Hydrogenophaga sp. SL48: one gene and its partner. The protein of the gene in region 1 binds, or shares a complex with, the protein of each later gene. Links are inferred from orthologs where the notes say so. Each region holds a gene or a part of one and is shown on either strand. Other genes may lie near its edges.

Region 1 (5,361 bases):
CACAGCTTTCAGCAGCGGCACCAGCGTGTCGCGACAACCCTGCAGGTGGGCCACCAGCGCGGGCGTGACTTCCGCTCCCCGCTGCAGCGCCACCACGGCGGCGCGCTGGGCGAACACCGGCGCGCACGAGGTGTTGAACTCGATCAGCTTGCCCACGGCATGGGTCAGCGACGGGGACAGCACCAGCCAGCCCAGGCGCCAGCCGGTCATGAGGAAGCTCTTGGAAAAGCTGTGCGCGACGATGAGCCGGTCTTCGGGTTCGGACACATCGAGAAAGCTCGGCGCCGCGCCGTTGCCCGAATTCCCTGCGAAATACAGGCGTTCGTACACCTCATCGGCCAGCACCCAGGTGCCGGTGAGGCGGCAGTGGGCGAGGATGCGAGCCTGCTCGTCGCGCGTCAGCGTCCAACCCGTGGGGTTGTTGGGCGCGTTGACGATGAGCAGGCGCGTGGCCGGGGTGATGGCGGCCAGCAGCGCGGCCATGTCCAGCACCCAGGCGCCGGCGTTGCCGCCCTGCTGCACCACCTGGAGTGGCACGGTTTTCACCGAGGCGCCCATGATCTGCGGCTGGGCCACCAGGTTGGGCCAGGCCGGCGTGACCACGACCACCTCGTCCCCAGCGTCCACCAGCGCCTGCGACGCCAGCATCAGGCCGTTGACGCCTCCGGACGTGACGGCGATGCGATCGAACCAGTGGTCGGTCGTGTGCTGGGGGTGCAGGGCATGGGTGTAGACACCGATTTCCTGGCGCAGCTCGGGCAGACCCAGGTTGTGGGCGTAGAAGGTTTCGCCGGCATGCAGCGAGGCGATGGCCGCCTCGCGGATGAAGGCCGGCGTGACCTCGTCGCTCTCGCCGAACCAGAACTTGAGCACATCGCTGCGCCCCAGGCCTTCATTGGCCACCTCGCGGATGCGCGACTCTTCCAGACTCTCCACCACTGCCCGCATGAAAGCTCCCCAATGACGGCCCTCGATCAGGGCCGGGCCATGTTACAGCCGTGCGGCTGCTCGGCCTGCTGCGGCGTCAGATTGCGGATCACGCGAAACCCGTAGCCCGAGCCTTCCACGTCGAATTTCACGCCGGGCGTTCCCTGGCGGTCCATCACCGCCACGGCCAGCGGCTGCTGGAACTGGTGGTCGGCGGCGCGCATGCGCGCGGTCTGGCCCGCGAGCTGGACCTCGACCTTCTCCAGCTGGGCCGCGACGGCGGCCGCCTTGACCGAACCTGCCCGCTCGATGGCCTGGGCCAGCGACTCGACCATGAGCTGCATGCGCATGTGCACGTAGTCGTCGGCCGGGTTGGGAAAACGCTGGCGGAACGACTGGTAAAAGGCCTCGGACTCTTTGGTGGGCACGTTGGGGAACCAGTCGGCCACGGCGATCACCTTGCCGATGCCGGCGTCACCGATCGCTGCCGGCGCGCCCAGCGCGTTGCCGTAGAAGGTGTAGAACGAGCCCTCGAAACCGGCCTCTCGGGCCGCCTTGACCAGCAGTGTCAGGTCGTTGCCCCAGTTGCCGGTCAGCACCGCCTGCGCGCCGCTGGCCTTGATCTTGGCCGCGTAAGGGGCGAAGTCCTTCACGCGCGCCATCGGGTGCAGCTCGTCCCCCACGATCTTCACGTCGGGGCGCTTGGCGGCCAGCTGGCTGCGGGCTTCGCGCAACACCGACTGGCCAAAGCTGTAGTCCTGGCCGATCAGGTAGATCTGCTTCAGGTCCTTGTCGTCGCGCAGCACATTCATGAGCGCGGTCATGCGCATGTCGGCGTGGGCGTCGAAACGGAAATGCCAGTAGCTGCAGTTCTGGTTGGTGAGCACCGGGTCCACCGCCGAGTAGTTCAGGAACAGCACCTGGCGCGCCGGATCGCGTTCGTTGTGCTTGTTGATGGCATCGATCAGACCCGAGGCCGCGGCCGACGAATTGCCCTGCGTCACCACCGTGATGTCGCGGTCGATGGCCGATCTCAGAGCCGACAGCGCCTCCTCGGTCTGACCCTTGCTGTCAAAACGCTCGATCAGCAGCGGCCGGTGGCCGCCGGGCAGCTTCACCCCGCCGCGGGCGTTGACGCGCTCCGTGGCCCACACGAGGTTGCGGTACACCGCCTCACCGGTGTTGGCGAACGGGCCGGACAGGCCTTCGATCATGCCGATGCGGATGGGGGCGGCCGCGGGCGCCGCCGTGCCCTGCGCCAGAGCGGCCGAGGCACAGGTGGCCGCCAGCAGGACGGTGGACAGCGCGCGACGGCGCAGACGGGTCGTGAAATTCATGGGCAAGGTCTCCTTTGTTCGAACCTGCCGGCGGGAACGCTCGGCGTCAAGTGTCACCTGGGCGACAAGACCTGTTAGTGTAATTCATAATTACAAATGGAGCTCCGCGCAGACACACCAACCTGGCCCTTCCGGGCTTGCGCGTTCAGCCGAGCGCCGACAGCGGCCAGCGCGGCCGCACATCGAAGTGGTAGGCCGGTGCAGCCGCCGCGTCGGGCAGCAGCCCGGCCTGGAAACGCAGGCCGGCGGCGAGCGCGATCATGGCGCCGTTGTCGGTGCACAGGTGCAGCTCGGGGTAGTGCACACGCACACGCCGCTTCTGACACGCGGCGTTGAGCTGCTCACGCAGCAAGGCGTTTGCACCCACCCCGCCGGCCACCACCATGCGGTTCAGCCCGGTGGATTCGATGGCCGAGAGCGACTTTTTCACCAGCACCTCGACGATGGCAGCCTGCACGCTGGCGGCCACGTCGGCGATCTGAGCCGCGTCCAGCGCTTCGGCCAATTGCGGCGTGGCCGGGCCTTCGGGCCGCGCGTGCGCGAGCCGCTTCACCTGGGTCAGCACCGCCGTCTTCAGGCCGGCAAACGAAAAATCGAGGTCGCCGCTGTGCAGCAGCGGGCGCGGGAATTTGTAGGCGGTGGCGCTGCCCTGTTCTGCCCGCTTCGCCAGCGCCGGGCCTCCGGGGTAACCCAGACCGAGCAGCTTGGCCGATTTGTCGAAGGCTTCACCGGCCGCGTCGTCGATGGTTTCGCCCAGCAGCTCGTAGCGGCCCACGCCGTCCACCCGCATCAGTTGCGTGTGGCCGCCCGACACCAGCAGCGCGACAAACGGAAATTCGGGCGGGTCGGCACTCAGGAACGGCGACAGCAGATGCCCCTCCAGGTGGTGCACGCCCACCACCGGCTTGCCCAGCGCCATGGCCATGGCACAGGCCACGCCCGAACCGACCAGCAACGCCCCGGCCAGGCCCGGCCCTCGCGTGTAGGCGATGGCGTCCACGGCCGACAGCGGCAGGCCGGCTTGCGCCAGCACCGCGTCGGTCAGCGGCAGCACGCGGCGGATGTGGTCCCGGCTCGCCAGCTCGGGCACCACGCCACCGTAGGCCTGGTGCATCTCGATCTGGCTGTGCAGCGCATGGCCGAGCAGGCGCGGCACGGCGCTGCCACTGGCGTCCACCAAGGCCACACCGGTTTCGTCACAAGACGATTCGAATCCCAGAATCAGCATGGCGGGGAGTGTACGGGTGCCACCAAGTACAAGGGCTGAGAGCGGGCATCCCGGTCCGGCGCGCGCGCATTATTCACCCAGGATGCGGTGGAACCGGCTTCGCCGGGCCACTCGCATCGCTCCCTGGGGGGTGACGCGAAGCGGCGCGGGGGGGTCAATCCACCGGGTACCGGGTCAGCCGCTGCGGATCGGGAATGTGGATGTCGCGCTTGTCGATCACGATCAGGCCCTTGGCCTCCAGCTCGTGCAGCACCCGCGAAAAATACTCGGGCGTCATCGACAGCCGCGAGGCGATCGCCGCCTTGCTCACCGGCAGGGTCACGCGTTGCGCGAGTTCGTCCTCCGTGCCGCCCTTGCCGGCATCGGGCAGGTCGCGCATGAGGTAGCCGATGACGCGCTCCACACCGCTGTGCAACGCGTAGGCCTGCACGTCGTTCACCAGGCCGTGCAGGCGCCGCGACAGGCCCGCGAGCATGCGCATGCAGAAGCGCGGATCGGTTTCGATCTCCTGCATCACGCTCTGCTTGGACACGCTGAGCAGCAGCGTGTCGGTCAGCGCCTGCGCGTTGATGAAATAGGGCTTGTCGGTGAACATCAGCGCCTCGGCGAAGCTGTTGCCCGGCCCGACGATCTCGATGATCTTTTCCTGCCCGGCCGGTGAAAGGGCGAACAGCTTGATCTGGCCGGCCACCGTGACGTGGAATTCGTTGCACGGCTCGCCGATGTGAAACACGTCGTCACCGCGCGTGAGCTGGCGCAGGCGGCAGCCCTGGGCCAGGCGCTGCAACTCGGGCGGTTTCATTTCCTGAAACAGCGGCAGCATGGAGAGGTAACGGGGCAGGTCGAACTGGGCAATGTCCATGGCCGGGGCGCACAGGGTGCGCAAGCGCGTGAGGTGGGGGAGATCGGCCCCGCACTGTACCCGCTTGGCGTGGTGTTCAGTGGGACGACTGGCGCATGAAACGGGTGTAGACCCCCGTCAGCCGATCCACCAGGTCCTGTGGCCGGTGCACCAGCGCGTAGCCCTGCTGGCCGAACAGCATGGGCAGGTAGTCGTGGGCCGCTTCGTCGATGGTGATGCAGAACGGAATCAGCCCGGCCTCGCGCGCGGCCTGCACCGCGTGGCGCGTGTCCTCCAGACCGTAGCGGCCCTCGTACACGTCGAGGTCGTTGGGCTTGCCGTCGGTGAGGATCAGCATCAGGCGCTGGCGCTCCGGGCGCTCGCCCAGGCGCAACGTGGCCAGGCGGATCGCCGCGCCCATGCGCGTGTAGTACCCCGGCTTGATGGCGCCCACGCGGTCGCGCACCGAGGCGTTCCAGGACTCGTCAAAATCCTTCAGGTGCTGGATGCGCACGTTCTGCCGCCGCACGGACGAAAAGCCCAGCATCTCGAACGGGTCGCCGCTGGCGCTGAGCGCTTCACCGAACACGTAGAGCGCGTCGCGGATCACGTCGATCACACGCGCCGTCTGGGTGGCGTAGGCGTCGGTTGAAAGGGACAGGTCGGCCAGCAGCAGCGTGGCGAGGCTGCGCTCGGTGCGCACGCGCCGGGTGAACACGGCCGGCGATTCGCTGTGCGGCGCACCGGCAGCGTCGACGCGGTGGCGCACCCAGGCGTCGAGGTCGATCTCGTCGCCCTCGGGTTGCGCGCGCTGCCGGCCGGTGCCTGCCCGCAGGATCTCCAGCCGGCGGCGCACGCGCCGTGCCGTGGTGCGCAAGGCGGTGGGCGGCACATAGGGCTCGGCGGGTGTGGCCACCAGGGTCTGCAGGGCGCAGTGCTCCGGCAACAGCGCGTTGCGCCGGAAGTCCCACTCGGGCAGGCGGATGCCAGGGCCGAGCGGCCGGTCGTCGGCGGCGGCGCTGGGCAGG
Region 2 (5,417 bases), 1.2 Mb from region 1 along the record:
AGTGCAGGAACGGGCTGATAGCCTGAGGTCATTCCCTCAAAAACCACTGGAGTTCCCCATGAAACGCAGCCTGCTTTCACTGTCCCTCGTTCTCCTGACCGCGCCCGCCTGGGCCGCCCCCGCCGACGACGAGGCCGCCCTCAAACTCGCCACCGGCAGCGGCTGCATGGCCTGTCACCACATCGAGCCGGGCGCCAAAGGCCCCAACGGTCTGCCACCCATCGGCCCGGCCTGGCGCGACGTGTCGGCCAAATACAAGAGCGTGAAGGGCGCGCAGCAGCAGCTGACCGCCACCGTGCTCGCCGGCTCCAGCCCCTACGAGAGCCACTGGAAAGACAAGGTGAGCGGCCTGGCGATGCCGCCGAACAAGGTCGCCATCTCGTCGGCCGACGCGGCCCAGCTGGTGTCCTGGATCCTCGCGCTGGACGTCAAGAAGTAAAAGACGGCCTCAGCCCGCCGCTCCCTGCGCCGTCTCCATGGCCAGGCACAGGTCTGCCCAGGCCTTGGCCTTGTCGGCCGGGGTGCGCAGCAGGTAGGCGGGGTGGTAGGTGACGATGACCGACACGCCCTCGTAGCGGTGCACGCGCCCGCGCAGGCGACCGATGGGTTCGTCGGTGCGCAGCAGCGACTGCACCGCAAAACGCCCCATGGCGACGATGATCTTCGGCCGCACCAGCGCCACCTGCCGCGCAAGATAGGGCTCGCACTGCGCGACCTCGGCCGGCTGCGGGTTGCGGTTGGCCGGTGGGCGGCACTTGAGCACGTTGGCGATGTAGGCGCCCTGGGCGCCCTCGCCCGAGCGGCCGCGGCCCACGGCGCGCAGCATGTTGTCGAGCAGCTGGCCGGCCGCTCCCACAAAGGGCTCGCCCTGCAGGTCCTCGTTTTCACCCGGCGCCTCACCGACGATCATCCAGTCGGCCTGCCTGTCGCCCACGCCGAACACGGTGTTGCGCCGGCTCTTGCACAGGCCGCAGGCCTCGCAACCAGCGACGGTGGATTGCAGCGTGGCCCAGTCCATGGCGGCGACGTCGGCCGGGCGCTGGCGCTCGGCCGGTGCCACCACGGGTGCGGCGGCGGGTGCGGGCACCACCGGCGGCGCCACGGGTGCTCGCACCGGCGCTGCGACGGCCGCCACCGGCGGGCGAGCGGGTGCTGGCGGCGCGGCATCCGGCCCGGCGACCGGGGCGGCCTCGACGCTGGCCTCCGGCGCCACGGCGCGGGGCGCCCAGACCTTGACGCCCATCTCGGCCAGCATGGCGCGCTGGCGCGCGTCGAGCCGGGGCACGAAGGAGGTGGCGGCCTGATCGTCGTCGGTGGGGGTGTTCATGTCGGTCATCGGGATTCTCCTGCGCCACCGGCGACCAGGTTCAGGCTCATCACCACCGCGTCTTCGCGCTGCAGTTGCCCCGCGGGGTAGTAGGCGCGGCGCAGGCCAACCTGCTGGAAACCGTAGCGCTGGTACAGCGACCGGGCCGGCGCGTTGCTGGCACGCACCTCCAGCCACAGCCACTGCGCCCGCTGGCCGCGCGACCACAGGGCGAGCGCGTCCAGCATGAAGCGGGCCCAGCCCTGGCGCTGCTGCGACGGCGCGACGGTGATGTTGAGCAGGTGCACCTCGTCCACGCCCGGCATGGCCACCAGGTAGCCCAGCAGCACGCGCCCGTCGACGCGACGCGGGTGCGGCGTCTCGCCGGGCAGCGCCTCGCCGAGCAACAGCACGGCCGGGTACCCCGAGGCGAGCGAGTCGGCGAAGTGCCGGCGCGACCAGGGGTGGGTGTAGGCCAGTTTTTCGACCTCGTGCACCGTGTCCAGATCGGCCTCGGTCATCGGTTCGAAGGCCACGCGGCGCTGGGGGTGGGCGTCGGGCGCGGCCGGCCAGCCGCGCAGGGCGGCACCGGGCATGACAACCCCTGAGGAACCGGCGGCCTGGGACTGCGACATCACCTGCGCCTCAAGCACCTAACGGCGCGGGCCGCTGGGCGGCCTGTTCCAGGCGCAGCCGTTCGCGCTCGGCCGTGGTCCGCGCGACCTGGTCGCGCACGTACAGCGGCAAGGCGTCCTGCGCGGCCACGGCCCGGCCGGCGGCCAGCAGCGCTGGCGCGAGTGCCAGCAGGGCCGCCGCCGTGGGCAGCGCGCGCTCGCGCGGCCCGGGCAGGTCGGCCAGCCCGGCGGCGTAGGGCTCGAACACATTGCCCGCCAGCAGGCAGTCGCCCGCCTCCAGCGACACCCCCGCCGGCAGGCTCTGGCGCAGGTGCGCGCCGAGCAGGGCGGGCGCACACAGGCGCGGCGGCTGCAGCGGCGTGGCTTCCAGGCCCAGCGGGCCGCAGGCGTGGAGCGCCACATACATCTCGTCCATGCGGGCGTCGAGCAGGGCCGCGATCACGGTCGGCAGTGGCAGGCCGGCCATCACGCGCTGTTCGCGCGCCGCTTCGGCCAGGGCCAGCAAGGTGTCCACCGGCAGCACCGGCAGACCACCCGCGCCGTACGCCAGCCCCTGGGCCACCGCGCAAGCGGTGCGCAGGCCGGTGAACGAGCCCGGGCCGCGACCGAACACGATCGCGTCCAGGCTGTGCAAGGCCCAGCCGGCCTGGGCCAGCAGGGACTGCACCGTGGGCAGCAGCGTGGCCGAGGACTGCGCCGCACCCGGCCCGCTGTAGCGCCAGACCGGCTCGCCCGGCGCGCCGCTGCCCAGCGCCACCGAGAGGATGTCGGTGCTGGAGTCGATGGCGAGCAGGCGCGGTAAAGAAGGCATGAGGGGCATTATCGGCGAGGGTCCGCGCCCATAATCGCGGCTCCATGACCTGCCTCCCCCCTCTGCGCTTCGCTGCGATCGCCTTGTTCGCCGCCCTCTCCCTGCCCCTGCTCGCGCAGGACAGCGATCTGGGCGCGGGCGAACCGAGGCCGGCACCCGAGGTTGACCTGACGGTGCCGCCGGCCGCGCCCGCGCCCGTGGTCGCCCTCCCCCGCCCGGTCGCGCCGCCCGAGGTCCGGGCGCTGGGAAACACCGGCCTGCCCGGCACCGTGCTCGCGGCGCTGCGGCGGGCGCAGGTGCCGGCCAGCGCCCTGTCGGCCCTGGTGCTCCCGGTCTCGGGCGAGGGGCCCGAACGCATCCGCCACCGCGCCGAGGTGCCGATCAACCCGGCCTCGGTGATGAAGCTGGTGACCACCTACGCGGCCATGGACCTGCTGGGGCCCGACTTCACCTGGTCCACGCGTTTTGCCACCGACGGCGTGGTCGACAAAGGCACGCTGCGCGGCAACCTCTACATCCAGGGCGGTGGCGACCCCAAGCTGGTGCTCGAACGCATCCAGGCGGCCTTTCAGTCGCTGCAGGACAAGGGGGTCGTGGTGGTGCTGGGCGACATGGTGCTCGACCACAGCGCCTTCGAGATCACGCCGCGCGACCCTGGCGCCTTCGACGGCGAGGCGCTGCGCCCCTACAACGCCAGCCCCGACGCGCTGCTGGTCAACTTCAAGTCGGTGGTGCTCAGGTTCATGCCCGACCCGGCGGCCGGCGTGGCCCGCGTGTTCAGCGAGCCGCCCATGGCCGGCCTGGCCATCGACGCCACGCTGCCACTCTCGCGCGGCGGCTGCGGCGACTGGCGCGGCGCCATCGCCGCACGTTTTGACGACGTGAACGCGATCCGCTTCGAGGGCCGCTACCCCCTGAGCTGCGGCGACAAGGAATGGCCGGTGGCCTACCAGGACCCGGCCAGCTACGCCGCGCGTGCGCTCGAAGGCCTGTGGCGCAACAGCGGCGGCGCGCTCACCGGCCAGGTGCGCACCGGCGCCACGCCGGCCCGTGCGCGGTTGCTGCACGAGGCCCGCTCGCTGCCGCTGTCCGAGATCATCGCGGACGTCAACCAGTGGAGCAACAACGTGATGGCCCAGCAGGTGTTCCTCACGCTGGGGCAGCTGGCGCCGGCCCGGGTGAATTCGATGACCGTGCCGCGCGGGCGCCTCACGCCGGTGCGGCCCGGTCGACTGGAGCGCTCGCGCGAGATCCTGGGCCGCTGGTGGAAAACCACTTTCGGCATCCGCCACGCCACGCCGGTGATGGAGAACGGCTCGGGCCTGTCGCGGATCGAGCGCATCACGCCCGACGCCCTGGGCGCGTTGCTGCGCCACGCGGCACGCCACCCGCAGGGCGAGAAATTCGTGCAGTCGCTCTCGGTGGCGGGCATCAAGGGCACGGCCGCGCGCATCGGGCGTTCACCCGACAGCCTGGTGCACGGCAACGCCTGGCTGAAAACCGGCACGCTGCGCGACGTGACCGGCATCGCCGGGTACGTGAACGCGGGCCACGGCGCGCGCTACGCGGTGGTGGGCTTCATCAACCACCCCAACGCGGTGGCGGCCCGCCCGGCGCTGGACGCGCTGGTGGAGTGGACGGCGAATCTGCCTGACTGAGTCCCCCCCCGCAGCGCTGCGCGCTACCCCCCAGGGGGCGGCACTGGCCGTCTGGCAAAGCCAGCCCGGCGGTGCCCTGGGCTGGGCTGCTTCACTCGTTGCGGGTGGTGCTCCGGCAACGTGAAAAACCGAGACGGGATTGCCGTCTGTTTCCGGTTCAGTACAGCCAGAGCGCCAGCGCCACCGCGCCGCACGCCCCCAGCACCCAGAACCCCCGGTGCCTCTGCTGCTGTTTTTCCAGCATGGCGCGGGCCCTGCGGCGGTTCATCGCATCGTCCAGCACATCTTCGTCACACGCCTCGGCCTGCATGGTGCAGTAGTACTGGTGGCGCGTGGTCTCGTTGATGGCAAAGTCATCGTCGGAGGCGCTTCGGACGGTGAGGAAGGAGGGTTTCACGGTGGGCTCGGCGGTGTGCGGGCAGGGTCCGGAGCAACGCCCGGTGCGGCGGACGCTCGACGGTGTCTCCTGCTCCATCGGCCGCGACTGGCGTTTCTTGAACCTTTTTTGCAGCGCGCGTTGCGCCGCGTGCGCCCGCCGGGTCAGGCCGCGGCGCGCTGCAGCCGGTCGCGCACGCCGTCCCACTCCGCGCCTTCGGGCGGTGTTTCCACCCAGATCAGCTTCACGCCGGTGGCGTCCAGCTCGCGCAGCACCGCAAACAGCGCCTGCGCGGCGGCGGCGGCATCGTCGGGCATGCGGCGCTGGGGCACGCTGCGGGCGGCGCGCAGCGTGGCGCGCGCGTACACGGCGATGTGTTTCGCGTCGGCACCGAGCACATCGAGCGCCGCCTGCAGTTGCTGCGCGGGCATGAGCCGCAACCTGGCGCGCGGCGCGTAGTGCGATTCGAGCGTGCCCGACGCGCGCGGAGCGGCCTCGTCACGCTCGCGCACCGGCTCGCCACAGGCGGCTTCGATCTGCGCGGGCGTGATCGCGCCGGGGCGCAGGAGCACCGGTGTGCCACGCGAACAATCGACGATGGTGGACTCGATGCCCACCGGGCAGGGGCCCC

The links. Proteins that work in one complex are often made in the same cells at the same time.
Region 2: the proteins of tsaD (region 1) and tsaB are in contact, whole or in part, in a solved structure (PDB 4WQ4), measured with the Escherichia coli proteins. The link is inferred for Hydrogenophaga sp. SL48 from one-to-one orthologs.

The regions. Positions count from the first base shown.
Region 1 is NZ_CP063400.1:2,859,403-2,864,763, forward strand. Bases 1,452-4,270 are described here. They hold tsaD (tRNA (adenosine(37)-N6)-threonylcarbamoyltransferase complex transferase subunit TsaD), read right to left. Parts: upstream 3,493-4,270; coding sequence 2,410-3,492; downstream 1,452-2,409. Other genes in these bases: IM738_RS13530 (branched-chain amino acid ABC transporter substrate-binding protein), read right to left, coding at 1,452-2,264; IM738_RS13540 (Crp/Fnr family transcriptional regulator), read right to left, coding at 3,647-4,270. Also shown: IM738_RS13525 (pyridoxal phosphate-dependent aminotransferase), read right to left, coding at 1-948; more of IM738_RS13530, read right to left, coding at 975-1,451; more of IM738_RS13540, read right to left, coding at 4,271-4,354; IM738_RS13545 (nitric oxide reductase activation protein NorD), read right to left, coding at 4,431-5,361.
Region 2 is NZ_CP063400.1:4,055,148-4,060,564, forward strand. The notes cover bases 853-3,727. They hold tsaB (tRNA (adenosine(37)-N6)-threonylcarbamoyltransferase complex dimerization subunit type 1 TsaB), read right to left. Parts: upstream 2,753-3,727; coding sequence 1,952-2,752; downstream 853-1,951. Other genes in these bases: IM738_RS19210 (uracil-DNA glycosylase), read right to left, coding at 853-1,327; rimI (ribosomal protein S18-alanine N-acetyltransferase), read right to left, coding at 1,333-1,902; dacB (D-alanyl-D-alanine carboxypeptidase/D-alanyl-D-alanine endopeptidase), read left to right, coding at 2,797-3,727. Outside these bases: IM738_RS19205 (c-type cytochrome), read left to right, coding at 59-439; more of IM738_RS19210, read right to left, coding at 449-852; more of dacB, read left to right, coding at 3,728-4,410; IM738_RS19230 (hypothetical protein), read right to left, coding at 4,568-4,807; IM738_RS19235 (L-threonylcarbamoyladenylate synthase), read right to left, coding at 4,951-5,417. UniProt on the Escherichia coli protein: Required for the formation of a threonylcarbamoyl group on adenosine at position 37 (t(6)A37) in tRNAs that read codons beginning with adenine.